2 regions of the Brevibacterium sanguinis genome follow, and region 2 is predicted to be linked to the other one. Evidence: predicted binding sites of a transcription regulator. Region 2 holds the regulator's gene; the other holds the start of a gene.
The links. The regulator HrcA, encoded in region 2, represses chaperone genes, less so after heat shock. The targets are predictions, from matches to a motif close to TTNGCACTCGNNNNNNNCGAGTGCNAA.
Positions count from the first base shown of each region.

Region 1: a site for HrcA is predicted at 17,319-17,345, ahead of groES (co-chaperone GroES). Genes of this name have one in related genera too.

Region 1 covers NZ_BAAAMB010000008.1:37,369-63,482, reverse strand. Annotated here, with positions in the region: gene thiE (thiamine phosphate synthase) at 1-234, opposite strand, end outside; gene thiM (hydroxyethylthiazole kinase) at 231-1,091, opposite strand; TPP riboswitch at 1,079-1,182, opposite strand; gene ABD154_RS09345 (sugar ABC transporter permease) at 1,269-2,480, opposite strand; gene ABD154_RS09340 (ATP-binding cassette domain-containing protein) at 2,477-3,313, opposite strand; gene ABD154_RS09335 (substrate-binding domain-containing protein) at 3,332-4,474, opposite strand; gene ABD154_RS09330 (LacI family DNA-binding transcriptional regulator) at 4,583-5,650, opposite strand; gene ABD154_RS09325 (GNAT family N-acetyltransferase) at 5,791-8,391, opposite strand; gene ABD154_RS09320 (lysine N(6)-hydroxylase/L-ornithine N(5)-oxygenase family protein) at 8,388-9,956, opposite strand; gene guaB (IMP dehydrogenase) at 10,364-11,878, opposite strand; gene ABD154_RS09310 (GntR family transcriptional regulator) at 12,085-12,747, opposite strand; gene ABD154_RS09305 (pseudouridine synthase) at 12,793-13,848, opposite strand; gene ABD154_RS09300 (TetR/AcrR family transcriptional regulator) at 13,859-14,527, opposite strand; gene ABD154_RS09295 (SRPBCC family protein) at 14,714-15,112, shown strand; gene groL (chaperonin GroEL) at 15,237-16,829, opposite strand; gene groES (co-chaperone GroES) at 16,866-17,159, opposite strand; gene ABD154_RS09280 (resuscitation-promoting factor) at 17,631-18,860, opposite strand; gene ABD154_RS09275 (TatD family hydrolase) at 19,243-20,319, opposite strand; gene metG (methionine--tRNA ligase) at 20,319-22,034, opposite strand; gene ABD154_RS09265 (hypothetical protein) at 22,324-23,412, opposite strand; gene rsmI (16S rRNA (cytidine(1402)-2'-O)-methyltransferase) at 23,869-24,720, opposite strand; gene ABD154_RS09255 (DUF4190 domain-containing protein) at 24,786-25,244, opposite strand; gene ABD154_RS09250 (DUF4190 domain-containing protein) at 25,471-26,114, opposite strand, start outside.
Region 2 covers NZ_BAAAMB010000005.1:238,024-244,016, forward strand. Annotated here, with positions in the region: gene ybeY (rRNA maturation RNase YbeY) at 1-106, opposite strand, end outside; gene ABD154_RS05960 (PhoH family protein) at 103-1,044, opposite strand; gene ABD154_RS05965 (16S rRNA (uracil(1498)-N(3))-methyltransferase) at 1,162-1,938, opposite strand; gene dnaJ (molecular chaperone DnaJ) at 1,935-3,047, opposite strand; gene hrcA (heat-inducible transcriptional repressor HrcA) at 3,120-4,172, opposite strand; gene ABD154_RS05980 (DUF3097 domain-containing protein) at 4,353-5,210, shown strand; gene ABD154_RS05985 (DUF4870 domain-containing protein) at 5,401-5,993, shown strand, end outside.

The DNA of each region.
Region 1 (26,114 bases), on a different contig from region 2:
GCGGTCGGTGCCGGCCACCGCCTCGCCGACGGCGGCGATGACCTCCCTGGTCAGGGTCAGGAACTCGGTGTCGTCGATGTCCTTGTCCCGGACCTGGACGATGCCGGCTCCCCCGCGCACGGCGGCGAGCACGGTCTCGGCGACGGTGCGACCGGCCTCCCGGCACTGCGCGGAATCGGTGACGAGGTAGAGGCGGGCGTCGACGCCGGCGAGGCGCTCACTCGTCGCGCTCATGCTCTCGTCACCTCGACCCGGGCCTCGCCGATGCGCGCATCGTCGGTGGTGTGGAGAGCATCGAGGAAGTGCTCGGCAAAGCTGCCCGGTCCGGCGGCGCCGGTCGCCGCGGCCTCGCCGGCGACGGCGAAGTGGGCGTGGGCGGCGACGACGGCGGTGAACTGATCGAACGCCGCGAGTCCCGCCGGACCCGCACCCGGACTCGAGTCGACCGGCGCGACGGCGGCGAGGTAGGCGGCGGTGACGGCGCCGAGCGAACACCCGGTGCCGATGACGAGCGGCATGAACGCATGTCCGCCGTCGACACGGGCGATGTGGTCGACACCGTCGATGTGGGCGACGATGGCGTCACGCTTGCCCGAGACGGCGACGATCGCCCCACTGGTCCGCGCGAGCTCGGCCGCCGCCGGGAGGACGGCGTCGACCTCGTCGGTCGATTCGACGCCGCGCCCGCCGGCCCCGGCACCAGCCAGAGCCGCGATCTCCGAGGCGTTGCCGCGGATCGCGGTCGGGCGATCGGCGGCGGCCCGGCGGATGCGGGTGGTGCGGAAGTCGACGGCGCCGATGCTCACGGGGTCGAGCACCCACGGAGTCGAATCCGCGGTGACCGCGCCGATCGCGGCGTCGGCGGCGAGGAACTGCTGGTTCGTCGCGGTTCCGAAGTTGACGAGCAGACCGCCGGCCAGGTGCGCGAACTGCCCGGCGTCGGCCTCGTGGTCGAGCATCGCCGGGGACGCGCCGACAGCGAGCAGCACGTTCGCGCTGAACTGCTGGACGACCGTGTTCGTGATGCATTGGATGAGCGGATTCGCCGCGCGCAGACGTGCGTGCGCCGACGACAGATCGATGTCAGTCATGACGATCCCTTCGCTAGCATGGCCCAGATCAGGTTCGATGGGTGTCCTCTCAGCCCGGCGCGACTGCCGCCGGGCACCCCATGTCATTGCCCATGACTGTACCAAAATCGCCGAGGCGGGGGTGAGGTGGGGTCACCCCCTGACCTCGCCCCCGCCTCGGCGCCGGTGAAGGAGAACTCACCCCCTGCCGACGTACCGCTGTCCGCGCCGACTGACGGCGTCGATGACGACGGCGGTGAGGAGGACGAGAGCGGTGATGATCTGCTGCATATCGGAGTTGAAGCCGATGAGGTAGAGACCGTTGTTGATCGCGCCGACGACGAACGCCCCGAGGACCGCGGCCCACGCCGACCCCCGCCCGCCGAAGAGGGAGGTGCCGCCGATGACGGCCGCGGCGATCGCGTTGAGGAGGTCCTGGGTGCCCACGAGCGTCGACCCCGCGTTCGTCGTCACTCCGGCCTTGACGAAGCCGAAGAGGGCGGCGAGGACACCGGCGGTCATGAACACGCTGATGCGCACCCACGTCACACGGATGCCGGCGCGCCGGGCGGCTTCGACCTTGCCGCCGACGGCGTAGATCGAGCGCCCGTACCGGGTCTTGCGCAGCACGAGGTCGATGATGATCGCGATGACCATCATGAGGAAGAACGGCAGCGCGAGTCCGAAGTCCTGGTTGACGAGGATGAGGAAGCCGAAGACGATCGCCGCGAGGAGGACGATGCGCACGCTGACGGCCGTCCAGCTCGGACTGTCGAGGCCCGCGGAGTGCCGCCGCAGCTTCGCGTGGATGATGCCGGCGGCGAAGCCGATGACCGCGATCGCCCCGAAGACGTACGCCCAGAACGCCGGGAAGTAGTAGCTGGCGAAGTCGAAGACGAACGTGTCGGCCATCGAGAGGTTCTTCTGCGTGCCGAGCACCGTGAGCGTGAGCCCCGTGAACGCGAGCAGACCCGCAAGGGTGACGACGAACGCGGGAATCCCGACGACGGCGAAGAACCAGCCCTGGATCGCCCCGATGACGAGGCCGAGCAGGAGGATGATCGTCACCGCGACGACCGGCGGGACCCCCTGCCGGACGACGAGGACACCGAGCACCGAGGCGGCGAGACCGCCGAGCTGGGCGAGCGAGAGGTCGATCTCGCCGAGGAGGAGGATGAGGTTGATCCCGAGCGCGAGGATCGCCAGGTAGGCGACCTGGGTCGAGAGGTTGACGAGGTTCGCCGGGGAGAGGAAGTTGCTGTTCGCCGACTGGAAGACGATGACGATGACGACGAGGGCGAGGATGACGGGGAACGACCCGAGCTGGCCCTCCCGGATCCGGCGGACGAACGTCCGCACGAGCCCCTCGTCGGAGATCCGCTCGTCGGTGATGAGGGAATTGCGGGTCATCGGCGCTCACCCCTCCGCGCGGCCCGCTGGGTCACGACGTTGTCATTGGCTCCGGTGATCGCGGCGACGAGGACGTCGGTGCGCTCGTCTCCCGGGAAGTCCCCGGCATCCTTGCCCAGCCGCAGCACGTGGACACGGTCGCACACGGCTTGGACATCGGCCATGTTGTGGCTGACGAGGAGCACCCCGAGGTCACGGTCGCGGAGGCGTTCGATGAGGTTGAGCACTTCGGCGGTCTGGGCGACGCCGAGGGCGGCCGTCGGTTCGTCGAGCATGACGAGCGAGGGTTCGCCGAGGAGGGAACGGGCGATCGCCACCGTCTGGCGCTGGCCGCCGGACAGGGCGGCGATCGGCACGCGCACGCTCGGGATCTTCGCCGACAGGCTGCGCAGCAGCTCCCACGACTTCGCCTCCATCGCGACTTCGTCGAGGACGCCGCCGAGGGTGTGCTCATGACCGAGGAAGAGGTTGGCGACGACGTCGAGGTTCTCGCACAGGGCGAGGTCCTGGAACACCGTGGCCACCCCGGCCCGCTGCGCATCCTTCGGGGAGGAGAACTTCTGGGGGCGCCCGCCCATGATGAGCTCGCCGCCGTCGGCGGAGTGGACGCCGGCGATGATCTTGATGAGCGTCGACTTGCCGGCGCCGTTGTCGCCGACGAGGCCGACGACCTCGCCGCGGCCGATCGTGAGGTTGATGTCGGTGAGCGCCTGGACGGCGCCGAACCGCTTGTCGATCCCGCGCAGCTGGAGCACGGGCTGGGAAGGAGTGGACTCGGTCGTCTCCGACGCCCGCCCGGAGGCGGGCGTCGGGTCGTTCGTCGCTGAGGTCATCGGGCTGGTCGGACCGTCCTACTTGATCCCGGCATCCGTGCAGAGCTTCTCATCGATGCCCGCACAGATGTCGGAGGCCTTGATCTGGTCCCCGACGATGTCCTTGATCGTGTCCTTCGTCACGACCTTCGCCTCGACGAAGTCCGTCGGGGTGTCCTTGTACGTCGCGCCGGCCTCGGGTTCCTCCCCGTTGGCCAGTGCCACCGCGGCCTTCGCGGCGTATTCGGCCTGGGGCGGGATCGACTTGTAGATCGTCGCGTACTGCTCGCCCTTGAGGATGTTCTGCAGTCCGTCGACCTCGGCGTCCTGCCCGGTGACGACGGGATCCTGCTTCGCCTTCGTCGTCGCCGCGAGCACTCCGCCGGCGGTGCCGTCGTTGGCCGCGTAGATCGCGATCGGCTTCTCACCCCCGCCCTGCAGCTGGCCCTCGACCCACTGGCGTGCGTCGTCGGGGTTCCAGTCGAGCGTGTCGTGGTTGGCGGCGATGTCGACGCCGGCACCCTTGAGGGTTTCCTCGGCACCGGCCTTGAAGTCCGCGGCGTTGGGGTCCTTCGGATCGCCGTTGACCATCCACACCGGTCCGGACGTCGGGTCGACGCCCTTGGCCTCGAGTCCGTCGAGGAGGGCCTGGCCCTGGAGGTTGCCGATCTTCTTGTTGTCGAACGACGTGTAGTAGTCGGCTCCCTCGAAGAACCGGTCGTAGGAGACGACGGGGATCTGCTTCGCTTCGGCCTTCGCCAGGGAGGAGGAGACCGCCGAGGCGTCGACGGGGTCGAGGACGATGACGTCGACGCCCTCGGTGACCGCGGCTTCGAACTGCTGTTGCTGCTGGGTCGCGTCCTGGTTGGCGTTGCGGTACTCGACCTTTGCATCGGGGCTCGCCTCGGCGACGTACTTCTCGAAGTTCGGCTTGTCGAGGGATTCGTAGCGCGTCGTCTTCGACTCCGGCAGGAGGAGGGCGATCGTCACCGGGCCGTCACCGCCGCCGGAATCGGCGGCCTCGTTGCCCTGGCCCTTCTGATTGCCGCAGCCGCTGAGCGCGAGGGCGGAGATCGCGACCGCGGCGCCGAGCACCGCGAGCCGGCGCGGCTTCCTCAGCGAGGAGGGCACGGCGGTGAGAGACGATTTCTGTGCGTGTGACTGGGGGCGGAACCTGCGCATTCGCGAAACCTTTCATCATTCTGACAACGTTGTCAGGCTGGTCAACATATTTCGCCCACCGGTGTCGTTTGTCAACCATCTGTCCGGTGATTCCTCTGTCGCGTCGACTCAGCGCCCGGAGACCTGCCGGGGTGACTCCTCACCGCTGCCGCGGCGGATGAGGTGGACGCGGGCGAATGCCGCGGTGTCGCCTCGCGCCCCGTTGCCCCGCCCCGCCCCACGCTCCGGCACGCCCCCGTCGAGGAGCCGGACCGCCTCGGCGGACATCGCATCGATGTCGGCGTCGACGACGGTGACGTCGAGCAGATCCGCGCCGGGGAAGTCGTCGATCCCGACGACGGCCGGCCACTGGTCGAGGCGGCGACTGGCGTCGATCGCGCCCTTCGTCACGGTCGCCGAGAGCGTGATGAGCGCGGTCGGAGCGGCCCGGGAGCCGAGGAGGGCGGCGACGACGTTCTTCGCACTCGCCTGGTCGTGCGCATCCTCGTCGAGGAAGGCCCGCCACCCGATGTCGCCGCGGTCGCCGAGGACCTCGCGGATCCCGGCGAGCCTGCGCTTCTGCGATTCAAGGTGGGCTCGGTCTCCGATGACGCCGATGCTGATGTGGCCGTGGCGCACGAGCTGTTCGGCGGCCCGCCGTCCGGCGTCGACATCGTCGGCGGCGAGCGTGACGATGCCCGGCCCCGTGACCGCCGGGTCGAGGGAGACGACGGCCATCTCACCGGTCTTCGCCGCGGCGGGACCCCGGGAGATCGTCGCGTAGATGCTCGCCGACTCCGGCTGGGAGCAGACGACGCAGATGCCCGACATGTCACCGCTGAGGCATTCGTCGACGAAGGTGCGTTCGAGCTCCGCGTCTCCCCCGGTGACGGTGACGACGGTCCGCAGCCCCCGCTCGGCCAGGTCGGCTTCGAGCCGCGCGAGGAGGCGGACCTGGAGGGGGTCGTCCATGTCGGAGAGGACGACCCCGATGTAGGGCGAGCGGCTGCCTTCGCGCAGGCGCCGGGCCGCGGAGTTGAGGCGGAAGCCGAGCTCCTCGGCGGCCGTCTCGACCTTCGCGGCCGTGGCGCTGGCGACGTGCTTCTCCCCGTTGAGCACCCGGGACGCGGTCTTGATGCTCACACCGGCGCGTTCGGCGACCGTGGCCAGTGTCGGCCGGTCGTTCTGCTTGCCCATGTGTGCGCCTTCGAAACGGTCCGGTGCCTCGACCCCGGCGACCGCCCCGGAATGGGCGGCCGTGGGATCGATATTAGCGGCACCGCCGAACCCCGCCCAGCGTCACCGCGCGGGATCAGCGTACGGGTCCCCGCGCGGGATCAGCGCCCCACCGGGTTGCGCATGGTGCCGGCGAAGATCAGCGAGTCGGCTTGGTTGCCGATGTCGACCATCTCCTTCGTGTTGCGCAGCTGCAGCCGGTTGAGGCACGAATGCTTGAACCGCGGCGCCCGCAGATCGATGTCGCCGGCGATGCCGCGTGCCGCCTCGGCCTTCTCTCCCTGATAGGCGTCGAGCACCTCGGCGACGAGCGCCCAGAACCGGGAGGCCTCGAGCAGTCCGTCGACGTCGAGGATCCCCGCCAGGTGCCGCAGCACCCCGTCGAAGACATCGGTGAAGATCGCGAGCGCTTTCTCCTCACCGGGAACGACCGCGCGGATCCGCTCGACGGCGGGCGGCAGCTTCCCCTCGCCGAGGTAGGCGACCTCCTCGCCGATGTCCTTCATGAAGACCCCGGTGACGACATCGGCGTCGAGGATGAGGATGAGATTCTCCCCGTGCGGCATGAACACGAGATCATGAGCGAGCAGCCCGTGGACGAGCGGCTGCAGATACGCCCCCAGGTAGGCCCGCACCCAGTCCTCCGCACCCAGACCCGACCGGCGGATGAGGTGGGAGACGAGGGATTCGCCGAGGTGGTCGCGGTGAAGCAGGGCCGCCATCGTCATCGTCCGCTGGCCGTCGGTGAGCAGCGGCAGCGGGTTCTCCCGCCACAGCCCGGCGAGCATCTTCCGGTGCGGGTTCGTCGCACGGGTGCGGTGGTAGACGTCGCCGGTGTAGCCGATCGCGCTGCGTTCGCGCAGCAGACGGAACCCGGAGGCGGCGAACGCGGGGTCACCGTCGACGAGGCGAGCGACCCAGTCGTTGATCGCGGGGGTGTCGCGCATATAGGTCGGCGAGAGTCCGCGGAGGAACCCCATGTTCTGCACCGCGAGCGCGACCTTGACATACGGCGCGCCCGGTCGCGAATGGTTGAAGAACGTCCGCAGCGACTGCTGCGCCTGGTGTTCGTCGAGGCCGGGCCCGAGCGGGATGAGTCCGCCGCGGGCGATGTCGGCGGCGAACGTGATCGCCAGCCGGTGGTCGGCCTGCCACGGATGGATCGGCATGAGGTGCACGTCCTCGAGGCGCCTGCCGGCGGCGGCGAGGCGGCTGCCGAAGAGCTCGCGTTCGTCGTCGCTGAGCGCCCACCTGAGGTGGTCGTCCTCATCGAGTCCGTCGCTGAGCGCCAGGTGCGACTGCTCCCGGTCGACGGCGACCCATTCGAGGCGGTTGCGTGTGCCGGTCTCCGGCGCCCACCTGCGGTAGTCGCGCAGTCCGAATCCGATGCGCCCGTTGTTCGCGATGAAGCCGGGGTGGCCTTCGGTCATCGCCGCCTCGATCGTCTGGAAGTCGGCATCGGCGAGCGCCGCGGAATCCGGGCGCTCACCCCTGCGCGCCGCGGTGAGCTTGAACGCGCTGCCGGCCACCGTCGAGGCGAGTTCCTCGAGGTACGTCGAGATGAGGTCCTCGGGCACGCCGAGGCTGTCCTGGAGTTCGAGGACGAACTCCTGCGCATCGAGGTTGACCGCCCGCCCGTCCCGGAACCGCGTGATGCTCGCTTCGTCGATGACCCAGTGCTCGAGCGGGAGGACGCGCGCCTCGAACGTGTAGTGGATGACGGGGGCACCCGAGTGGTCATCCAGCTCGCTTCCCGGGTCGTCGGGGTCGGCCGGGATCACCAGCATCCAGGCGTGCTCGCCGGCCTCAGCGTTCTGGCTGGGGGCGATGAGCCGTTCGTGGGCGAACTCGGCGATCGCCTTCGCGACGAGATAGCGGCTCACCACGGCGAACGTCTCAGGAGTGAGGTGGGCATAGTCGTCCTGCGTGAGATGCTCGGGGTCGCTCCCGCCCTTCCCGGTGCCACCGGCTCCGGCGAGGAGCCGCCCGAGGCGGCTGGTCGCGAAGTCAGAGCGGGTGCACGTGCTCACGAGCGCGGTCTTCGTCGCCTCCCCCAGCGGCACCTCCGCCTCGGCGATGACGCGGAAGCCGGCGGCCGCGTTCTTCGCGTGGATCGCCGCATTCCCGACGTCGGGTTCGACGACGACGCGGCTGGCCCCGCGTCCGCCCTGCGCATGCGGGCGCAGGCAGAAGTCGATGACGCGCGCCATGACGGCGTCGGTGAGGCCGCGGCGGGGCCGGCCCTGCGGTGGGGCGATGAGGAGGTGCATCCCGATGTCGCCGGGCTCCTCGGCGACGACAGCGGTGGGGATGAGCAGCGACGGCGCATAGGTTTCGACGTAGAAGGCAGGCTCCCCGTCGATGAGCCCGATCCAGCCGTTCTCATCCGGTGAGGAGCGGATCGCCTCGAGGTAGGACCGCACGGCCTGCCGGTCGAAGTCGGTCATCTGCCAGAAGTGCGAACGCGGGTGGGTCAGCCAGGCGTGGACCTCCTCGGCGTGGCCCTTCGGGTCGAGCGGAACGATCGAGATCGACCGGGCGATCTCGGCGGCTCCGGCATCCCCTGCCGCGGGCAGCGTGGTCGCGGCAGGTCCGCTCGCCGCAGTTCCGGTCGTGCGGCTGGTGTCGGTCGTCGGGCAGGTGTCGAGGTCAGTGCCTGCACCGGCATCGTCCATCGTGTCGGTCGTCGTCGCGGTGCTCATGCGTGGGTCATCTCCTTCGTGGGGACGGATGCGTCGGCGGCGTGCGCGGTCTCCTCGGTGGGGCGGCCTGGCTCGGCGGCCGCCTCGGTGCCGGGTACCCCGAAGGTCTGGAATGCGATCGACCGCTCGATGGGATAGGGTTCACGGCCTGTGACCCGGGAGAGCACCACGGAGGCCCGCCACGGTCCGAAACCGAGGTCGGGCCCGGTGACGCCGTGAGTGTGCTCCTCGATGCCGAGGGCGTGGATCGTGCCGGCCGCATTGACGGTGTAGTCGCGGCTGATGTCGAGGCGCCCCTCCCGGTCGCGGCGGATCTCCGAGCCCAGCGGACCGAGGAACGCCGGGACACCGGCGCGGTACCCGGTGGCGGCGACGACGGCGCCGGCCGCCCGGGTGAAGGTCTGCCCGAGCACAGGGCTGCGGAAGGTCAGCGCGTACCCGGCGGCCGCCTCGGCGGGACGGGCGGAGATGAGCTCCGCATCGGTGACGAGGGTCGTCAGGAGTCGCCGACCGCCGCGGCTGAGCCGGTAGAGCGTGTCGTGGATGTCGTCGATGAGGTCCGCGCTGATGCCCTTGTAGAGGCTGCGCTGCTCGCGTCCGATGCGTCCGCGCAGGTCATCGGGCAGGGCGCGGAAGTGGTCGGTGTACTCCGGTGACGTCATCTCCAGGGTGAGCTTCGTGTACTCCATCGGAAAGAACCGGGGCGAGCGGGTGATCCAGTCGACGCTCACCCCGCGGTCCTCGGCGTCCTCGATGAGGTCCCGGTAGATCTCCGCGGCGGACTGTCCGCTGCCGACGATCGTCACCGACCCCGCCGCGAGCAGCCGCTCACGGTTGGCCAGGTAGTCCGCGGTGTGGATGACGGGGCCGTTGCCGGCCGCTTCGGCGTCACCGCTGGTCAGGGCCTGCAGCGCCGGGGGAAGGACCGGTGCGGTGCCGACGCCGAGAACGACGTGCTTCGCGCGGTAGGTCTCGGTGTCGACGATCCGACCGGAGGCGTCGGTCACCTCGGCGATGATCCGGTAGATGCCGCCGTCATTGGTCACCGAGGTGACCGTGCGGTTCCAGCGCAGCGTCCTCAGCTGGGCGGCCACCCACCGGCAGTACTCGTCGTATTCGGCACGCAGCGGGTAGAAGGATTCGCGGATGAAGAACGGGTAGAGGCGCTCGCGGTCCTTGAGGAACTGGAGGAACGAGTACGGCGATGTGGGATCGGCCATGGTCACGAGGTCGGCGAGGAAGGGCACCTGGATGGTCGCGCCTTCGATCATCATGCCCGGATGCCAGCGGAACTCCGCGCGCTGGTCGAGGAAGACGGCGTCGACGTCGGGCAGCGGATCGGACAGGGCGGCGAGCCCGAGTCCGAAGGGCCCGATGCCGATGCCGACGATGTCGTGGATGTGGGTGTCGTCGTCGTGTGCGCCAGGGCTGTGCGCGTCGTCGTGCACGCCAAGGTTATGCGCGTCGTGGACGTGCACGCCAGGGTCGTGCGGGTCGTAGTCGTGTGAGTAGTCGTCGCGTGTGGGGGACGGCGGTGCGGGTGTCACTGAGTGCTGAGCAGTCATGAGCGTTCGTTGCCTCCTTCGTCTGCGTCCCGGGTCAACCCGGATGCATTAGGGAAACCTACCCTAAGTAAGACGAAAAGTGCTGAGCGAAAGCCCAGGTCAGAGGACTACAGGCGTGACTGCCGGGTGCCGGAGAGGTGCCATCGGGCGCGAGCGCGCGCGGATCGCGACGGTCACGGCCACGTCGAGAACCGCCCGAGAATTCGTCGTGTGATGCTCATCACAGACAACGGCTGCGACCCCCGAACCCGGGGGGCGCAGCCGTTCGTCGATGTCGTCGCGTGGACCGCGAAGCAGGGCGCATCCGCACCGTGAGTCGGACCGCGGCCCCACCTCGGTGAGGGCCGCTCACAAGCTCACTGTGCTCAGCCGCTCACTGTGCTCAGCCGCTCACTGCGACCAGACGCTCACTTCGAGACGTAGTTCGGTGCCTCGACGGTCATCTGGATGTCGTGCGGGTGGCTCTCCTTGAGCCCAGCAGTCGTCAGGCGGACGAACTTGCCCTTGGCCTTGAGCTCGTCGATCGTGCGGGCGCCGACGTAGAACATCGTCTGGCGCAGTCCGCCGGTGAGCTGGTGGGCGACCTGCTTGAGGTGTCCGCGGTAGGCGACGCGGCCTTCGATGCCCTCGGGGATGAGCTCGGTGTCGGTGGCGATGTCGGCCTGGAAGTAGCGGTCCTTCGAGTACGACTTGCCCTTGCGGGGGGCCATCGCGCCGAGCGAGCCCATGCCGCGGTAGGCCTTGTACTGCTTGCCGTTGACGAAGATCAGCTCGCCCGGGGACTCGTCGCAGCCGGCGAGAAGCGAGCCGAGCATGACGGTGTCGGCACCGGCGACGAGCGCCTTGCCGATGTCACCGGAGTACTGGAGGCCGCCGTCGCCGATGACCGGGACGCCGGCGGCGCGGGCGGCCTGGGCGGCGAGGTGGATGGCGGTGACCTGCGGGACGCCGACACCGGCGACGACGCGGGTCGTGCAGATCGATCCCGGTCCGACGCCGACCTTGACGGCGTCGACTCCGGCGTCGATGAGTGCCTGCGCGCCCTCCTGCGTGGCGACGTTGCCGCCGATGATCTGGACGTGGGAGAACGCCGGGTCGGCCTTGATCGTCTTGATCATGTCGGTCACGCCGCGGGCGTGGCCGTTCGCGGTGTCGACGACGAGGACGTCGACGCCCGCCTCGGCGAGGAGACCGGCGCGATCGTAGGCGTCACCGTAGAAGCCGACGGCCGCGCCGACGCGCAGACGGCCCTCGGCGTCCTTCGTCGCGAGCGGGTACTCCTCGGTCTTGACGAAGTCCTTGACGGTGATGAGGCCCTTGATGACGTTGTTCTCGTCGACGAGCGGGAGCTTCTCGACCTTGTTGTCGGCGAGGAGTTCGAACGCCTTCTCGGGTGCGACGCCGACGGGGGCAGTGACGATCGGCATCGGGGTCATCGTCTCGGCGACGGTGCGCGTGGGGAATTCGCTGCGGGAGACGAAGCGGAGGTCGCGGTTGGTGACGATGCCGAGCAGCACATCGTTCTCGTCGACGACGGGCAGACCGGAGATGCGGTAGCGACCGCAGAGTTCGTCGAGCTCCTCGAGCGTCTTCTCCGGCGTGATCGTCAGGGGGTCGTTGATCATCCCGGACTCGGACCGCTTGACGTAGTCGACCTGGTCGGCCTGGTCTTCCTTCGACAGGTTGCGGTGGATGATGCCGAGTCCTCCGATGCGGGCCATGGCGATGGCCATCCGCGATTCGGTGACGGTGTCCATGGCCGCGGAGACGAGCGGGATGTTGAGCTCGATCTCCTTGGTCAGGCGCGTCGTCGTCGAGGCTTCCGAGGGAATGACGTCGGTGTCGCCGGGCAGGAGCAGAACGTCGTCATACGTGAGCCCAGTGAGAGAGAACGGATCGTTTGCGGGCTCGAGGTTCCCCATGAGACCAGCCTTTCGACGCGGAGAGATCAGTTGATCAATGGTATCGAAGCGGCATGTGGACGATCCACAGTTTCAACTGCCGCGGGCTGTGAGAATGGACACCCCGCCGAGGCGGTCGGACGGGTGCCCTGGTCAGCCCGCCGAGGCGGTCGGACGGGTGTCCTGGTCAGCTCACCGAGGCGGTCGGGACGGTGCCCGCCCCAGCCTCAGCGGCCGGCGCCGACGGAGCGGGCGAGGTCGAGCGTCGAGGCCTCGGAGTCGTCGAGGTGGATGCGCAGCAGCCCTTCGGCGCCCTGTCGGTCGCCCGATTTGATCTTCTCGAGGATGTCGCGGTGCGGGTTCGCCCAGTGCGAATGGTATTTGCCCGGCTCCGGGGAGCGGGAGAACGTCGTCGACAGCCGCGCCATGAGGTTGAGGTAGAACTCGTCGAGCAGCGGCGAGCCGAGCAGACCGACGATCGCCCGGTGGAACGAGGCCGAGTGCTCCTGGGCATCGGCCCAGCTCTCGTTCTCCGGGGCGGTCTCGGCGCGGACGACGGAGGCCTCGACAGCGGCCATCGCCTCGTCGGAGGCGTCCTGGGATTCCTGGACGGCGCGGATCTCGAAGACCCGGCGGGCCCGGTAGAGATCCTTGAGCTCGTCGATGCCGAAGGTGCGGACGAAGAAGCCGCGGTTGGGCTCCTGGGTGAGCAGGCCGGCGTGACGGAGCAGGCTGAGGGACTCGCGGGCGGTATTGCGCGAGACGTTGAATTCCTTCGCGAGCGCACCATCGCGCACCGGTGACCCCGCAGGGTACTCACCGTTCGTGATTCGGGTCCGGACCAGGGCGACGATCGCCTCAGAGGTGCATCCGGGGGCGTTGGGACTCATACCTCCAGGCTACCGTGTCCGTCTCATTTCCGCGTCGCCGACCCACTACGCCTGCCGCATCCCCTGTCCCGTGCGGTCGAGGTCGAGCCCGGTCTCGAAGTGCCGGAGGCTGCCGGTCAGCGGGTCGGTGAAGTCGATCATCGCGGCGAGCAGCTGGAGCGGTGCGGAGAAGTCGTAGGGGTCGGGGCTGCGATCGACCGGGTAGACCGGATCGCCGAGCAGCGGCAGCCCGAGGGCGTTCATGTGCACGCGCAGCTGATGGGTCTTGCCGGTGAGGGGTGCGAGCCGGTATTCGCTCACCCGTCCGGTCCCGCGGCCGTGGGATTCGATCTCGCCGAGGTGGTCGATCCGGCTGATCGCATTGACCTCCCCGGGCACCTCGATGACCTGCCGGCCCCCGGCGGGCTTGTGGAGGCGGGTGCGCCGTTCGAGGGGGAAGGACAGGTCGGCGGGCGGGGTGGGCGCGAGCGCCCGGTACGTCTTCGTCACCTGCCGGTCCTGGAAGAGCCGCTGGTAGCGGCCGCGGGTCGCCGGCCGCTTCGAGAGGATGAGGAGGCCGGCGGTGATGCGGTCGAGGCGGTGGATGGCGACGAGGTCGGGCTGGTCGAGGTCGACGCGGAGTCGGGTGACGACGCATTCGCGGACGAAGCGGCCGTTGGGAGTGCTCGCGAGGAAGTGCGGCTTGTCGACGACGAGGAGGTCCTCGTCCTCGAAGACGATCGCCACCTCGTAGGGAATCCGCGCCTCGGCGGGCACCGGTCGGTGGAAGAAGTAGAAGCCGCCGGGATCGACGGGATCACCCCAGGCCACCGGCCTGCCGGCGGCATCGCTGAGCTGACCGGGAATGAGGTCGCCCCCGTCACGCGGGGCAGAGTGGTGGCGTTCGTCGGCCGCGGCGCGCAGACCCTCGAGCTCGGTCGTCGACCGGGCGACCAGGCTGCGGAGCTCGAGGTCGGTGGCGTGAGGGAATTCGGATACCAGCCAGGCGCCGATCGAGGTGGGCACGGGCAGGTGGGCCTTGTCATGGGTGGCCAGACCCCCGGGCGCCCGCAGCGACGTTGCCGAGATGCCGTCTCGGGGCGGAAGGGGGCTGCGGGGCATGGTGCCCAGTCTACGAGGCGGAGATACCCGGGCGCCCTGCGGAGGCCTGCGGGGTCACGGTGAGGGCACCGTCGCGGGGCACTGCGGTCAGCGCTGCCCGGGAGAACGCGGAGACGCGGTCGACGATCCATTCGACTTCGAGCGGGTTCGGGGTGCTCCGGGCCGGATCGAGGAGGTCGACGACGTTCTCGCTGACGGCTCCGACAAGCGATCGGGCGAAGAGCTCGGTGGGGAATTCGGGGCCGAGGCAGCGCATGAGCGCCGTGGAGATCGCGGCGACGAATCCGCGGCGCAGGGCACGGCGCTGGGCTTGGATGGGTTCGGGAACCTCTTCGAGGAGGAGAGCGTAGGCCAGCCCGCGGCCGGCGACCGCTCGGCGGATGAAGACGTCGACGACGGCCCCGACGACGGCCTCGGGCGTCGAGCACGCGTCGACCGCCTCGGTGATGACCGTGAGCTCACGTCCGGCGGCAGCGGCGAACACCGACGCCAGGAGCTCGTCGCGGTCGTCGAAGCAGCTGTCGATGACCCCCGTGGTGCACGACGCGGCGTGGGCGACGGCGGGGACGGTCGCGGCGGCGAACCCGCCGTCGGCGACGACGAAGCGCGCCGCATGTTCGATGCGTGCGCGCCGCTGCGCGGTGTTGGCACGACTTCGGGCAGTCTCCAGGTGGGCCACAGCGCCCCTCTCTCGCAAAGGTGAATGAATATTCAACCGTTGACGAGTATGGCACCCCTCACATGATGAATCAACGGAGGGCCTGTGACCTCGGGGTTTGCCCGCGGCCGACCCTGCCCCGCCTTCCTGGAGCGCGAATTCACGTTGCCGGAGGCCGATCTCGCGCTCCTGTGGTCTACTGGGGCCATGGATGATGCGACGCGCACGATCTCCCGACTCATCGACCGCTCCCCCGCCGCGGTGGCCGCGTACGCCGGCGACCCGGCGAACCTGCCGGCGTGGGCGGCGGGGCTGAGCTCGGGAATCCGGCTTGAGGGAGGGCGCTGGATCACCGACTCCCCGATGGGCACGGTCGAAGTCCGGTTCACCGGCGATCGGAGTGCCGGCGTCCTCGACCACGACGTCGTGTTCCCCGACGGCACGGTCAATCACAATCCCTTCCGGGTCCTCCCCCACGGCGAGGTCAGCGAGGTCGCCTTCACCGTCGTCCACCGCGCGGGGATGAGCGCTGCGGACGTCGACCGCGACGCGGCGGCGGTGGCCGCCGACCTCGATCGGCTCGCCGCGATCCTCGAAGCGGACTGAAACGCACGAATGGCCCGGAACGCAGTGTTCCGGGCCATTCGCGGTGTCCTCGGGCCGACCGGGCCGTCAGGCTGCTCGAGCCTGCGGTGATCCGATCAGCCCGTGAGGGGACGGGTCGGGGAGGTCAGTCCTCGTCCTCGTCGTCCTTCTTCTCGACGACCAGGGTCTCGGTGGTGAGCACCAGGGCCGCGATCGACGCTGCGTTGCGCAGAGCCGAACGGGTGACCTTGACCGGGTCGATGATGCCTGCGGAGATGAGGTCGCCGTAGGAGTCGGTGGCGGCGTTGTATCCCTGGCCGGACTCGAGGTCCTGCACCTTGGAGACGACGACGTAGCCGTCCTGGCCGGCGTTCTCGGCGATCCAGCGCAGGGGCTGGACGATTCCGCGCTTGACGATCTCCACACCGGTGGCACCGTCGTAGTCGAGACCGAAGTCCTTGCCGTCGAGCACCTTGGCGGCGTGGATGAGTGCCGAACCGCCACCGGCGACGACACCTTCCTCGATGGCCGCACGGGTCGCGGACACGGCGTCTTCGACGCGGTGCTTGCGCTCCTTGAGCTCCACCTCGGTGGCGGCGCCGACCTTGATGACCGCAACGCCACCGGAGAGCTTGGCCAAGCGCTCCTGCAGCTTCTCACGATCCCAGTCGGAGTCGGTGTTCTCGATCTCGGAGCGGATCTGGGCGACGCGCCCGGCCACTGCGTCATCGGCACCGGCACCATCGACGATGGTGGTGGTGTCCTTGGTGACGGTGATCGTGCGGGCGTTGCCGAGCTCGTCGAGGGTGACCTGGTCGAGCTTCATGCCCATGTCCGGGGTGACGACCTGACCACCGGTGAGGACGGCGAGGTCCTCGAGGATGGCCTTGCGGCGGTCACCGAAACCGGGAGCCTTGACGGCGCAGACGTTGAGGATGCCGCGCAGCTTGTTGACCACCAGCGTCGACAGCGCTTCGCCCTCGATGTCCTCGGCGATGATGAACAGCGGCTTGCCGGCCTGCTGCACCTTCTCGAGGACGGGCAGGAGCTCCTGGATGTTGGAGATCTTGCCCTGGTTGATGAGGATGAGCGCATCGGAGAGGATGGCTTCCTGGCGGTCGGCGTCGGTGACGAAGTGCGGGGACAGGTAGCCCTTGTCGAACTGCATGCCCTCGGTGATCTCCAGCTCCACGTCGGAAGCCTGGGATTCGTCGATGGTGATGACGCCGTCCTTGCCGACCTTGTCGAAGGCATCGGCGATGAGCGAGCCGATCTCCTCGGACTGGGCGGACAGACCGGCCACGTGGGCGATCTCCTCGGAACCGGCGACATCGCGGGAGATGGAGCCGAGTTCGTCCGAGACGGCCTCGACGGCGGTCTCGATGCCGCGCTTGAGCGCGCCGGGGGCGGCACCTGCGGCGACATTGCGCAGACCTTCGTTGACGAAGGCCTGAGCCAGGACGGTCGCGGTGGTGGTTCCGTCACCGGCGATGTCGTTGGTCTTGGTGGCGACTTCCTTGGCCAGCTGTGCGCCGAGGTTCTCGTAGGGATCGTCGAGCTCGACCTCACGCGCGATGGTGACACCATCGTTCGTGATCGTGGGGGCGCCCCACTTCTTGTCGAGAACGACGTTGCGTCCGCGGGGTCCCAGGGTCACCTTGACGGTGTCAGCGAGAGTGTTGACACCCTTTTCGAGTGAACGACGGGCCTCGTCGTTGAATTCCAGATTCTTAGGCATTCGTCCTCCTGTTCTCTAAGCGTTGTTCAGGTGGATTCAGCCGATGACGGCGAGCACGTCGCGCGCCGAGAGAACGAGGTACTCTTCGCCGGCGTACTTGACTTCGGTGCCGCCGTACTTCGAGTAGATGACCTTGTCGCCGACAGCGACGTCGACGGGAACGCGGTTGCCGTTGTCAGCAACGCGGCCGGGGCCCACTGCGACGACTTCGCCTTCCTGCGGCTTCTCCTTGGCGGTATCGGGAATGACCAGACCGCTGGCAGTGGTCTGCTCGGCTTCGACCTGACGGATGACGATCCGATCTTCGAGTGGCTTGATGGAGACCGACATATCGGGCTCTCTCCCTTCGCTGGGTGAATAACTTGCGTGAAGTCAGACGGCGGCGGCTGCCTGAGGAACCTCTCGTCGTCGCGGGTGCCGAGGAGTTCGACCGTCTTCATGAAACTGGCACTCACTGAGCGTCAGTGCTAATTCGACTCTATGACTCCTTTAGCACTCGGTCAACTCGAGTGCCAAAGAATTGTCACGCTCTCGGCGAAAGCTCAGGGTGAGGGGAAGGCCGCTTGGCGTCGGGGCGGGGAGGCCGCCTCGGCGAGGGTGCCGACGCAGGCGGAACGGGCACGCCCGGTGGCCGCGGTGGACCGCCTCGGCGAGGGCCCGGACGGACACGCTTCGGCGGGGATGCGGAAGAGGGACCCCGGAATCTTCCGGAGTCCCTCTTCTGCCATTCAGCTGTTCTGCTCGCGCAACCGCCCTGCTCAGGCCGCCGCGCTCAGCGCGTTACTGCTCAGACGAGGCAGGTCACGCGCAGGCCCACTGGCCCCAGCCGGCCTTCGCCTGCAGCTTCTTCGCACGGTCGAACTGCTCCTGCGGGCTGGCGTCGATCGGGTTGCCCGATCCGCCGACGCTGCGCCAGGTGGCGAGCTTGAACTGGAAGAGTCCGAAGTGCGCGTTGTTCTGCTTGTTGACCGCGCGGGGGTTGAAGTTCGATTCGCACTTGGCGACCTGGTACCACTTCGAGCCGGGTCCGCCGAGCATCGCCTTGATCTCCTCGGTCGACATCGAACCGCCGCCACTGGAGCCCGAACCCGAGTCGCCGGAGTCGCTGCCGCCGGAGCCGGAGTCACCGGAGTCGCTGCCACCGGAGCCGGAACCGGAGTCGTCCTTCGGCGCCGGGGCTTCCTTCTTCTTCGTGCCCTCGACGACGACCTTGGCCTGCGGTTCGGAGAGGACCTTCTCGCCCTTCTTCTCCTTCTCGACCTCGTCGCCGTTGATGGTCTTGACCGCGTACTCGACTTCCTTCTCACCGGCCTTGCCCTTGTCCTCGACCTTCGTCTCGCCGACGTAGAGCGAGTCCGACTTCTTGGTCTGGGTCTCGGGCTTGATGTCTTCCTTCTCCTTGACGGTCTTGTTCTCCACCCGGTTGACGGTGAGAACCTGGCCGTCGGTGACCGATGCGCTCATCGGCACGGAGAGGAAGTCGTCCTTGCCGAGTTCGACCTTCGCCTCGCTGAGGGCGTCCTCTGCGGTCTCGACCGGAGCCGTGACCTTGACGTCCTTGCCGTCGGCGACGACGGTGAGCGCCTTGGCGGTCGTCACCGCGATGTCGGTCGGGCTCTCGACCTCGAGCTTGTCGTTGGCATCGGCGCTGAGGTCGGCGTCCTTGGCGTCGACGCCGAGGTCGGCGAGCGCCTGACCCACGGTGTTCGCGTTCGTCCACTCGTCGGTCTTCTTGCCGTCGACGGTGAGCGAGATGTCCTTGGCGGTGTTGACCGTGACCGTCATATCGCGGTCGATCTTCGTGTCGATGCCGGGCTTGACCTCATCGTTCTTCTCGAGGTCGATGTCCTGGCTGTCGAGAATCTGGCCGACGGTTCCGCCGAACGTGCGGATCTCCTTCGGCTCGCCGTTCACCTCGAGGGTGACGGGCTTGTTCATGGTGAGTACGGCGCCGGTGCCACCGACGAGACCGGTGATGACGACCGCCTGTGCGGCGATCTGCACCTTGCGGTTCTTGAGAAAATCAATCACAGAAATATCCCCGAGCAGAGTTGATCAGCTGTTTGCAACTCGTCCACTGTAACCGATTCGTTACATGTAACGCAAAAGATCACGAATCCGTAACAGGAAGTTCCCAGACTCCCGGATTCTCGGCGATCGCGGCCGTTGCCATCGTCGCAGGTCACGTGCCGTCAGGACCGTTTCCCGGGTTCTCAGGGTGAGACGGACACCACCGCCGAGGCGGCCGTGACCTCACCGTCGTGACCCGTCGTCTCCGCGTGGTCGGCGCCGCCGTTCGATGCAGCCATTCGGCGTCACCTAGCCCCGGCCGGTCACACGTGGCTGGTCAGCTGTGGCCGCGATGCCGGTCCGCCCCGGTCGCCATACCGGCTGACTCGCAGGCTCCCCGTCATCAGTCCCAGCTGCCGAGCGCGGTCTCCGCGTTCGTCCAGACCGCCTCGGCGAGGTCACCGGCGTCCATCCCGCGCACCTCGGCGAGCTTTCTCGCGGTGATCGGGGTGAGGTACGGACCGCCGGGCTTGCCGCGGTAGGGGTGCGGGGTGAGGAATGGGGCGTCGGTCTCGGTGAGGAGCAGCTCGAGCGGGGCGCTCGCGGCGGCCCTGCGCAGCTCATCGGCGTTCTTGAACGTGATGTTGCCGGCGAACGACATGAAGTAACCGGCCTCGGCGCATTCGCGGGCCATCGCCTCGTCGCCGGAGAAGCAGTGGAAGATCGTCACCTCGGGGGCGCCCTCCTCGCGGAGGATGCGCAGCACATCGGCGTGGGCCTCGCGGTCGTGGATCTGCAGGGCGCGGCCGGTGCGCTTGGCGATCTCGATGTGGGCGCGGAAGGACCGCTGCTGCTCGGCGATCCCGTCCTCGCCGGTGCGGAAGTAGTCGAGGCCGGTCTCCCCCACGACACGCATCCGGTCAGTGCTCGTCACAAGGGCTTCGATCTCGGTGAGCGCATCATCGAGCAGACCGGCCTCGGCCAGCCGCGGAGCCTCGTTCGGGTGGAGGGCCGCGCCGCCGAGCATCCACGTGCGCGGGCTCTCAGGCGGGGCCGGCACTGTCGCGACGACTCTCGGGTCGATGAGGGCAGACGCCGCGCTTCGACCATTCGCGTCGGTCTGGCTGCCGTTCGCAGCGGCGTGACTGTCGCCAATTGCGGCCCGGCTCCCATTCGCATCGGCGGCACCGGCGCGGCCCGTGTACTGGGAGGCCACGAGCGCCGTCGTCCACCGAGCGGCCGGCAGGTCGCAGCCGATCTGCACGATCCGCCGCACCCCGGCCTGCTCGGCGGTGTCGAAGAAGAAGTCGAGGTCGGGGAACTCCTCATCGTCGTCCGGGGTCACCTCGGGAGCCGGTTCGCCCGCACCCAGGGGCAGTCGCATCCCCGTGCCGATGTCGAGGTGGGTGTGGGTGTCGACGATCGGGTGGGGCAGGGGTTCGGGCACCGGAGGATACGTTCCGGCGGCGCGCGAGGCCATTACTCCGTCTCCTCCACGAACTTCGGGAACACCGGTTCGGGCTTCGGCAGCGGTGTGCCGGGCACGAGCGGGTAGTCGATCGCGGCGAACGACCGGGGATCGATGTCAGCGGCGGCCACGGAGCCTTCGGCCTCCTCGGCGAACGACGGGGCGATGCCGGCGGCAGCGACACCCGCCCCGGCGACGACGCCGACGGCGGCACCCGCGGACACGGTGTCCATGACTTCGGCACCCGACCCCGATTCGACGGCGGTCGGCAGGACCTTCGCCCCCGCCTCGGCGACACCGGCGGGCACCCCGAGGAGATCGAGGATCCGGCCCGCGGATTCGGGCATCACCGGCTGGATGAGGATCGAGATGATGCGCACGACCTCGATCGTCACCCACAGCACGGTGGCCATGCGCTCGGGATCGGTCTTCTTCAGCTTCCACGGCTCCTGCGCGGAGAAGTAGCGGTTGGCCTCGGAGAGGACCTTCCAGCACGCGTCGACATACTGATGCAGCGACTGGGTGTCGACGTGGGCTCGGGCGGTCGCCAGCGTGCCGCGGGCCAGCGCCAGCAGGGTCTCGTCCGCCTCGGTGAGCTCACCGGGCTGCGGAACCTGGCCGTCGCAGTTCTTCGCGATCATCGACAGTGAGCGCTGGGCGAGGTTGCCGTACTCGTTGGCGAGGTCGGCGTTCTTGCGGGTGATGATCGAGTCCTTCGTGTACGAGCCGTCCTGGCCGTAGGAGAACTCGCGGAAGAGGAAGAAGCGGACGGTGTCGAGACCGAACGCATCGACGAGGTCGATGGGATCGACGACGTTGCCGACGGACTTCGACATCTTCTCCCCGGCGTTGAAGAGGAAGCCGTGGGCGTGGACGCGGCGGGGCAGCTCGATGCCCGCAGACATGAGGAACGCCGGCCAGTAGACGCTGTGGAAGCGGATGATGTCCTTGCCGATGATATGGACGTCGGCCGGCCACCACTTCGCCAGGGCCTCCTCGTCGTCGGGGTAGCCGGCGGCGGTGAGGTAGTTCGTCAGGGCGTCGATCCACACGTACATCACGTGCTTGTCGTTGCCGGGCACGGGCACGCCCCAGTCGAAGGTCGTGCGCGAGATCGAGAGGTCCTTGAGTCCGGAGGCGACGAACGAGGCGACCTCGTTGCGGCGGGAGTCGGGCCCGATGAACTCCGGGTGGTCGCGGTAGAGCTCGAGGAGCCGGTCCTGGTACTTCGAGAGACGGAAGAAGTAGGACTCCTCCTCCGTCCAGGTCACCTCGGTGCGGGTCTCCTTGGACAGGCGCACGCCATCGACGACCTCGGTCTCGTCCTCGGTGTAGAACGCTTCGTCGCGCACCGAGTACCAGCCGGAGTACGAGTCGAGGTAGATGTCGCCGGCCTCCTCGAGCCGGCGCCAGATCGCCTGCGAGGCCGCGTAGTGGTCGGGGTCGGTCGTGCGGATGAACCGATCGAACGTCGAGCCGAGGGCCAGCTGGGTGTCGCGGAAGTTCTTCGCGTTGTCGTCAGCGAGTTCCTTGGGAGTGATGCCGAGCTTGTTCGCCGCCTGGAGCATCTTCAGACCGTGCTCATCGGTGCCGGTGGCGAAGAACACCTCGTGGTTGTCGAGGCGCTTGAACCGCGCGATGGTGTCGGCGGCGATGTACTCGTATGCATGCCCGATGTGGATGGCCCCATTGGGGTAGGCGATCGCTGTTGTCACGTAGTAACCCATAGGTCAATCAGTCTAAAGGACGCGCAGCGGCGGGACGGACGGCGTCCGCGGGGGTGGGTGCGTTGGTGGCCGACGGGGCGGGGCGGGCCTCGGCGGGGCGGGTCTGGGCGCGGTGAGTTCCCGCGCACAGGGCCGGCGGGAAGGCGCGCCTGCAGCCCCACGGCATTAGAGCTCACCCTGGTTTGGAGGGCTCGGTTCTTGGCATGAGCTCTGGAAACCAGGGTGAGCTGTGGCAAGAACTCCCGACCGGCACCCCCTCCCGGTCGACGCAGGGCGGGTCAGAACAGGCTCAGAGCCGGAGGGGCTTGCCCCTGAACTTCAGCAGCTCGGGCGCCTGTTGGAAGAGCTTCGCCCCGAACACCTGCGGATTGAGAATGTCTCTGAAGGCGAAGTGGACGACCTTGTACCCCATCGTCAGCAGCATGTTGTGCTGGTAGCTCTCCCGCTTCAGGCGACTGCGTCCGAACTCCTCGTACTTGCCGGAACCGTCGACGGCCAGCGCCGTCATCGTCTGCCGGTGGAGAAAGTCCAGCCGCGTGAGGAAGTCCCCGTCGTGGGCGACATTCCACTGCTGGTCGAAATCGTGCAGGCCGAGGAGATGGAGATTGAACGAGCTTCGACTTTCCGCGTAGCTTTCCGACAGCGGAGAGATGTGCTCAAGCAGGGTGAGAGCTCGTCTACGTCCACGCGCCAGTCGGAGAGCAGCAGGAGCGAAGTCCTGGGCGACGAGGTTGCGGCCGATGTCCGCGAGCACACGGGGATTGGCGAACCCCAGACGCTTTTTGAGTCCGTACCGCTGGTGGACGCCTCTTCGCAGGGTGGCCTCCAAGGCGGCGAATCCCGCAACCGGGCCGCCGTACTCGATGAGGTCCAGGCTGGTGCGGATCGAGCTCGTCACTTCCACGTCAGACAGGATCGCTCGATCAGCACTGGGCACCGCGCGCCGGAAGCGGCGGATGGCTGGGCTCAGTGTGCTCGCAGTCGGATGCATGACCGTCAGCGGGCTCAATGGCAGGTCGAACATCGGCAGGTCGTGAAGAAGCGCTGCGGACACACCGGAGACGACATCGCCCCGGCGATAATGCGGGTAGTGCATGACCTCGAGACGCGCCAACTTGGCGCGAATCGCACGATCCTCGATCCGTTCGGCCATCGAAGAGTCCTGGAACTGCTCAGTCCACGCTGTGTCCGTGATCAGCTCGTGGATGCGCGCATGACGAGGAACGGTGCAGGCGACGGCGATCGAATACACCCCTCGGCAGACGCGGATGAGACAGCAGTCGACAGCTCGACTGATCTCCACGCTGGTCACCCCGGCTGCACGCAGGGTCTGAGAGGTCACCACATTGCACGTCTGCTGTTCCCTGTGATCGTCCATGCGCACACTCTGGCGCCGGCAGTCGGCCGCCGCATCTGCCGGCGGGTGCCCTGTGGAAACGCGATGAGCGTCCACAGGCTATGCGAGCACAAGTGCCCACAGTGTCCCCAGGGGGCTCGACGGCACCGCACCCGCGTCGGCGTTCCTGACATCGCCGTTCTTCCATGTCGCTAGCCGTCGCAGTTCCTCACAGACGCATCACCGCAGGCGAGAGTGCCAGGATTCGAGTACTCATCGACACTGTCAGGCACATCGGAAGCGTGAGACCACGCAGCTGAACGGACCGCAGACCTCGCCCGCGCCGCTTGAGCTCTGTCGAGTACGAGCGGCTCACGTTGTTAACAGAGCCGCCCAAACGAAGGTGAGCCCAAACCGTCCACAGCCGATCGCACACGAGTGGGACCGTCCGGCGGGCCCGACAGTCCGACCGCGCACGACCCGCAGCACGGCCCCGGGTCACTCGCGGTGGAGCCAGGCCTCGTAGATCTCCCGCTTGGACAGGCCGAAGCGCTTCGCGATCTGGCCGGCCGCGTCCTTCGCGCGCACACCCGAATCGATGAGCGCCTCCATCTCGCCGAGGTGGTCCTCCGGAGCCGTCTCCACTGCGGTGGCGCCGGCGAGGACGAGGGTGAGTTCCCCGCGCAGCCCACCGGCGGCGAGCTCGCGCAGCGACCCGACGGTGCCGCGCAGCGTCTCCTCGTACGTCTTCGTCAGTTCCCGGCTGATGCTCATCGGCCGGTCGGGGCTGATGACCGACGCGAGGTCGTCCATCGCCTCGGCGATCCGGTGCGGGCTTTCGAAGAAGACCATCGTCCGCTTCTCCGACTTGAGCTCCTCGAAGAGCGTCCTGCGAGCCCCGGACTTCCGGGGCAGGAAGCCCTCGAAGCTGAAACGGTCGCTCGGCAGACCGGAGACGGCGAGCGCCATGAGCACCGCCGACGGCCCCGGCGTCGCGGTTACCGGCAGATCGGCCTCGGCGCACGCCCTGACGACGCGATATCCGGGGTCGGAGACCGCCGGCATCCCAGCATCGCTGAGCTGCACGACGGTCTGCCCGCCGCGGACGAGGTCGACGATCTCGTGCGCGCGGGACTGTTCGTTGTGGTCGAAGACGCTGAGCACGCGCTTCGTGTGCGCGATGCCCAAACGCTGAGCGAGGGAGAGGAAACGGCGGGTGTCCTCGGCGGCGATGACGTCAGCAGTCGAGATGGCCTCCCGCATCCGCGGGCTCGCATCGCCGAGGTTGCCGATCGGAGTCCCGACGAGGATGAGTCGTCCGCCGGTGAGGTCAGGTCCGTGTTCGCTCAGGTCGGAACTGTGTTCGGAGGAGTCGGCGTCGCCGGCGAGAGGCTCAGAAATACCGGGCTCCTGCGTCACGAAGCGCTTGCTCCGGTGGCGAAGATCAGGGCGAACACACCGAAGTAGATGAAGATGATGAACAGTCCGATGAGGATCCAGATTCCGGTGCCGATGTAGCCGACCCAGAGGGCGGCGATCGCCATGCCGTCGCCGCGCTCGCCGCGCTCTCTGATCTGTTTGCGGGCGATGTGGCCCATGACGATCCCGGCGATGCTCGCGAGGAAGAAGCCCGAGACGGTGCCGAAGATCGAGGCGACCAGGGCGATGATCGCCAAGGTGTTGGTGGGTGCCAGCTGCTGGTAGCCGACTCCGGCGCTGCCGTAGCTCGCGGGACCGTACGTGCTTCCGTAGTTCGCGACCTGCTGGTTGTTCGCGGCCTGGTAGCCGCTGGGATCGTAGCTGTTCGACGGCTGCCCGGACTGCGGCTGCTGGTAGTACATATCGGGATTGTTCCAGTTGTTCTGACTGCTCATGACTTCTCTCCTCGGGGATTCTCCCTCAACCGTACCGAGCACGGCACCGAGACCAAAGGCGAACGTGTTGCAATCCTGCATCGTCGGCCGTCGGAGACCTCCTCTGCGACCGATGCCAGGCGGATCGCAGCGGAGCAGCGTGCCGCCGGAGAAAGGGGTGCGCCCCAGACTCCGCTCGTCAGAGACGTGCTGAGTTCGCCCCGCAGACACAGGGCGAGCCCGCCCCTCAGGCCGTCACGGCGAACATCGCGAACAGGCTCGCGCCGACGATCGCGATGATGACGATGGCCAGGAGCGCCAGGCCGATGCTGATGTAGCCCATGATGAGGCCCGCTGTTGCCTGACCGCGGCCGTCTTCGCCGGTGCGTTTGATCTGGCCGCGCGCCACGTGTCCGAAGATCACCGCGAGGATCGGAGCCAGCCACAGGAGCATCGCGAGGAAGCTGAAGAGCCACCCGATGACCGGTATCATCGCAAGCAGCCAGCAGACGAAACCGCCGGCGAGGCCGATGATGCCCATCCACATCGACCACCCGGCCAACGCGTTCGGCTTGCGGTAGACGACCATCGGCGCGCCGTACGTTCCGTAGGTGACCGGTTGGCTGAAACCGCCGGGCTGGCTCATCGAGGGCTGCCCGCCCGACGGTCCCACCGAGTCGAGGTACTGACCGTAGTCCGTGTACTGGCCGCCACCGTAGCTGACCTGGTCATATCCGTTCTGGCCTGAACCGTAGCCGGTCTGGCCCGATCCGTAGCCGGGCTGACCGGAACCGTAACCGGGCGATGGCTGGGACGCTCCGTATCCGGAGCCGAACTGCTGGGAGCCGACCTGGGGCGGGTCGCTCGGGCGGTAGTTCGGGTTGTTCGACA
Region 2 (5,993 bases):
CCGCACCGGGGTGCATGTGGAGGGCCTCGCCGAGGTATTCGGTGAGCGCCACGACCTCGTCGAGGTCGACCTCGGCGTCGGTCTCGTTCGCGATCTCCGTGTTCACTTCGAGTTCCCCCACAGGTCGTAGGCGTCGACGATCTTCGTCACGAGCGAATGCCGCACGACGTCCTTGCTGCCGAGCTGGCAGAACGCGAGGTCGTCGATGCCGGCGAGGATCTTCTGCACGACCTTGAGCCCGCTCTTCGTGTTCCCCGGCAGGTCGATCTGCGAGACGTCGCCGGTGACGACCATCCGCGAGCCGAAGCCGAGGCGGGTGAGGAACATCTTCATCTGCTCCCCCGTCGTGTTCTGCGCCTCGTCGAGGACGATGAAGGCGTCGTTGAGGGTGCGACCGCGCATGTAGGCCAGGGGCGCGACCTCGATCGTGCCGGACTCGATGAGCAGCGGGATCGATTCGGGGTCGACCATGTCGTGGAGGGCGTCGTAGAGGGGACGGACGTAGGGGTCGATCTTCTCCCCCAGCGTGCCCGGCAGGAAGCCGAGGCGCTCACCAGCCTCGACGGCGGGGCGGGTGAGGATGATCCGGGAGACGTCCTTGTTCTGCAGGGCGTTGACGGCCATCGCCATCGCGAGATACGTCTTGCCCGTGCCGGCGGGGCCGATGCCGAAGGTGATCGTGTTGTTCCGGATCGCCTTGACGTAGTCGTGCTGGCCCATCGTCTTCGGCCGGATCGACTTGCCCCGGGTCGAGAGGATGTTCGTGCCCATCACCGCCGAGGCGGCCTTGCCCTCGGAGGAGAACGAGGCGACCCGCTCGATCGTCTCCTCGTCGATGCGGTGGCCCGACTGGTGGAGCTTCTTGAGTTCGCCGATGACGGAGACGAACGCGCTCACCTGGTCCGGGTCGCCGGCGGCCTGGAGCTGGTTGGCGCGCAGGTGGAGGTCGAGCTCGGGGTAGACCTTCTCGAGCGCCCGGAGGTTGGCCTCCCCGGGTCCGAAGAATTCGACGAGGTCGATCGATTCGGGGATGACGAGACGCACGGTCTCCGAGGCGGTGGTGGTCGTGGCGTCAGTGGAGGTGTCCAGAACAGTCCTTCGTTGATCGGGCGCTCCGCGGTCGGAGCGCAGCAGGGTGCATTCCCATCGTAGTCCGGTATCTCACCAGCGGCCCAGGGAATTCTGTGCGAGCACGAGTCCCGCCGGTCCCGCCGAGGAGGACCGCAGGACGGTGTCGCCGAGGAGGACGGGGGTGGCCCCGATTCCGGATAGCGAGGCGAGCTCCCGGTCGCTGATCCCGCCTTCGGGTCCGACGATGAGGACGATCCGCGCCGTCGCCGCGGTGTCGAGGTCGGCCAGTGCCGTCGAGAGCCTGAGCTCCGCGGTCTCGTGGAGGACGAAGATCGCATCGGCAGGCGGTTCGCCCTCCGGTGCGGTCCCCTCGCCGAGGCGGGTGAGGAGTTCGGCACCGCGGGCCAGCTCGGTGAGCACGGGGAAGCGGGAGCGCCGCGACTGCAGGGAGGCGGCGGTGAGGAGGTTCTCCCATTTCGCCGCCATCTTCGCCTGCTTCTTCGCCGGCCAATCGGCGATCGAGCGGTCGGCTGCCCACGGGATGATCTCGTCGACCCCGATCTCCGTGGCCGCTTCGATGGCCTGGAGGTCGCGGTCGCCCTTCGCGAGGGCCTGGACGAGGACGAGACGGGGCGTGGCCTCCGGGGTGGCGGCCACCTCGGTGACGTCGAGGGTGAGCTCCGTCGCCGAGGCGGTCGCCACGGTTCCCCGGGCCCGCGTCCCGTGCCCGTCGACGACGTCGATCTCCTCGCCGGGACCGATGCGGCGGACCCGCACGGCGTGCCCGGCCACGTCCTCACCGAGGGTGAGCGCGCGACCGGCGACCGCCTCGGCGGCCTGGGGCGAATGGAAGACCGGGAGACTCACCGACCGGCGAACTTCTCACGCATGCGGGAGAACATGCCGCGGGACTCCGTCGTGATCTGGGCCCGCGGGGTCTCCTCGCCGCGCAGCTTCGCGAGCTGGGCGAGCAGCTCCTTCTGCTCATCGTCGATCTTGTCGGGGGTGACGACGTCGACGGTGATGAGGAGGTCGCCGCGGGTCTCGGTGCGCAGGCGGGTCGCGCCGAGGCCCGGGAGCTTGACGACGGTGCCCGACTGCGTGCCGGGTTCGATGTCGAGGTCCTGGACGCCGTCGAAGGTCTCGAACGGGATCCGGGCGCCCAGTGCGGCGGCGGTCATCGGGACGGACACGGCGGCGCGGAGGTTGTCGCCGTCGCGGCGGAACACCTCGTGGCGGGCGACCATGACCTCGACGAAGAGGTCACCGGCGGGTCCGCCGCCGGGGCCGACCTCGCCCTGGGCCGACAGCTGGATGCGGGTGCCGTCGGAGACGCCGGCGGGGATGCGGATCTTCATCGTCCGCTGCTTGCGCACGCGGCCGTCGCCCTGGCAGTTGAGGCAGGGGTGCGGGATGACGGTGCCGTAGCCGTGGCACTGGTTGCACGTCTGGTTCGTCACCATCTGTCCCAGCAGGGTCCGGGTCATCCGCTGGATGCTGCCGGAGCCGTGGCACAGCGAACAGGTCTCGACGGAGGTGCCGTCCTGGGTGCCGGCGCCGTGGCAGGTCTCGCAGACGACGGCAGTGGTGACGTCGAGGTCGACGGTGCCGCCGAAGGCCGCGGTCTGCAGGTCGATGTTGACGCCGACGAGGGCGTCCTTGCCGCGCTGCATGCGCGGGATCGGACCGCCGGCGGAGCCTCCCCCGCCGCCGAAGAACGTCTCGAAGATGTCGCCGAAGCCGCCGAAGCCGCCGGCCGGGAAGCCCTGCCCGTTGTCGCCGCCGCCCATGTCGTAGTTGCGGCGCTTGTCCGGATCGGAGAGGACCTCGTAGGCAAGCGAGATCGACTTGAACTCCTCGTCGTATCCGGGGTTGACGTCGGGGTGGTACTTGCGGGCCAGCTTGAGATAGGACTTCTTGATCTCAGCCGCCGAAGCGTCCTTCGACACTCCGAGTGCTTCGTAGTGATCGGCCACAGAAACTTCTCTTTCCCTGGTGGTGGTGTGTGCGTGTGAGGTGGGTGGGTCGCGCCCGGGCTGCCGGCGGGCCTACCCCTGGTCGAGGGCGGAGGAGACGTATTTGGCAACGGCTCGCACGGCCGAGATCGTCGTCGGATAGTCCATGCGCGTGGGACCGAGGACGGCCAGGCGGGCCGAGGATCCCGCCAGATGACCATATTCGGCGGCGACGACGGATGTCGAGCTGAAGGACTCGTGAGTGTTCTCACGGCCGATGCGCACGCTGATCTCCGCGTGGTCCTCGGCCATCGAGGTGAGCAGCCGGAGCAGCACGACCTGCTCCTCGAAGGCCTCGAGGATCGGGGCCATCTGCTCGCCGAACTCGGAGCCGGAGCGCGCGAGGTTCGCAGTGCCGGCCATGATGATGCGCTCCTCGCGGGTCGCCGCGACGAGGTCGATGACAGCGTCGCGGATGCGATCGAGGACGGGACTGCCCGCCTCGTCATCGGGTCCGGTCGCGGCCGCCGTCGCGCCCACCTCGGCGCCGTGGTCGGCCCCGCGGACGTCTACGCGGGAGAGCTTGGCACCGGCGAATTCGGAGTTGATCCGCTCGCGGAACCGCTGCAGATCGGCGTCATCGACCGCCTCGGCGCTCGTCACGATCTTCTGCTCGACCTGGCCTGCATCGGTGATGAGGACGACGAGGATGCGGCCGGGGGCGAGCCCGACGACCTCGATGTGCTTGATGCGCGCCTGCGAGACCATCGGGTACTGGATGAGCGCGACCTGGTGGGTGAGTCCGGCGAGGACGCGGACCGTGCGGTCGAGCATCCCGTCGAGGTCGACGTCGCCGTCGACGACCTGGAGGATCGCGCGGCGCTCGGCGTGGCTGAGGGGCTTGAACTCGTCGATGCGGTCGACGAACATGCGGTAGCCGAGGTCGGTGGGGATGCGACCGGCCGAGGTGTGGGGCTGGGCGATGTAGCCCTCGGCCTCGAGTTGGGCCATGTCGTTGCGGATCGTCGCCGGTGAGACGCCGAGGGTGTGGCGCTGGACGATCGCCTTCGATCCGACGGGTTCGTTCGTGGCCACGAAGTCTTCGACGATTGCCCGCAGCACCTGCGCGCGCCTGCTGTCGTTCATTCGTCTCCTCCCCGGATTTGGCACTCGAATACTCAGAGTGCCAATTCTACGCCTCTTGATCCGTGATTTCACGTCCGCCCCCTCCTCCCGCCGGGGCGCGCGGATTCCGCGGCGGCCGTCGGCACCCGGCCTGCGTGTCAGCCCGGCCGCGCCGGGGGCGATTCACTAGGCTGGGGCACCGTGAATGCCTTTGATCGCTACGGCTCGGATGTCCTCTCGGGATCCTCGCCGTCCTCGCACCGCCCGAAGAAGTCCCGCCCCGTCGAGGTCGGCCTCGGCATGGTCCTCGAAGACGCGATGAGCGGGTTCGTCGGGGCGGTCATCGGGGCGGAGAAGACCGCGAGCGGCGTCGTCGTCACCCTCGAGGATCGCCGCGGCGGGCGCCGGGCGTTCCCTCTGGGTCCGGGATTCCTCTTCGAAGGCGAGCCCGTCGATCTGCGGCTGCCCAAACGGAAGCCGCAGGCGCCCGGTCGCACCGCCTCGGGGTCGCGGGCCGTCGCCGATGCGAAGGCGCGGGTGGCCAGGGGGTCGCGGATCTGGGTCGAGGGCAAGCACGACGCCGAGCTCGTCGAGAAGATCTGGGGCGATGACCTGCGCATCGAGGGCGTCGTCGTCGAACCGCTCGGCGGGCTCGACGACGTCGCCGACAAGCTCGAGGCCTTCGGTCCCGACCGGCAGCACCGCGTCGGCATCCTCGCCGACCACCTGGTGAAGGGCACCAAGGAGTCGAAGATCGCCGAGGCGGTCCGCGCCGATCCCCGTTACGCCGAGGTCGTCCACATCATCGGTCACCCCTACGTCGACATCTGGCAGGCGGTCAAGCCGCGGGTCGTCGGCATCGACGCATGGCCGACCGTGCCGCGCGGCGAGGATTGGAAGACCGGGATCCTGCGCCGCATCGGCTGGCCGCACGCCGACCACAGGGACGTCGCCGCCGGCTGGGTGCGGATACTCAAGTCGGTGACGACGATCGCCGACGTCGAGCCGACGCTCTCGGGCCGGGTCGAGGAGCTCATCGACTTCGTCACCGTGGACTGACGTTTCGCTCCGAGGCGGTGTGTGGACTGCGGTCGCTCCGGGGACTGCGTTCGCTGCGGGGCCGGTGCACGGACAGGCTGCGGCCAGCGTCCGCGCGGGCGTTTGTGATGGATTTGGAACACCATTCCCACGTCCGGGCGAGGCAGGTCGATTAGGGTAAGGGGGCAGAAGCTTCTCGAAAGGACCCGTCATGTCGAATTCCCCGCAGCCGCCGAACGGCGATCAGCACCAGTCCCGCCCGATGCCGCCCGACTACTCCCAGGCGTCGGGACCCCAGCAGCCCTACAGCCAGCCCAACCAGTACGGCTCGCAGCAGAACCAGTACGGGTCGCAGCCGAACAACGGCGGACAGCAGTACGGGTCGCAGCAGAACTACGGCTCGCAGCAGAATCAGTACGGGAGCCAGCCGCAGAGCTATGGCGGCCAGAACTACGGCAGCCAGCAGCAGTACGGTTCGCAGCAGGGCTACAGCGGACAGGGCTACGGCGGGCAGCAGCCCGGTTACGGGATCCAGCAGGGCAATCCCGCGATGTTCAATTCTGCCAACCTCCCCGAGGCCGCCTACGGACCCGGCTCCGAGCGCTTCTGGAATGCCAACGAGTCCGAGCGGACGACGGCGCTGTGGACTGATGTCGGAGCGATCTTCCTCGGCTGGCTGCTGCCGCTCATCATGTTCCTCGTGAAGAAGGACGAGTCCCCCTTCGTCCGCGAGACCGCTCGTCAGTCCCTGAACTTCCAGCTCACGATCCTCATCGCGTACTTCGTCAGCGGACTCCTCATGTT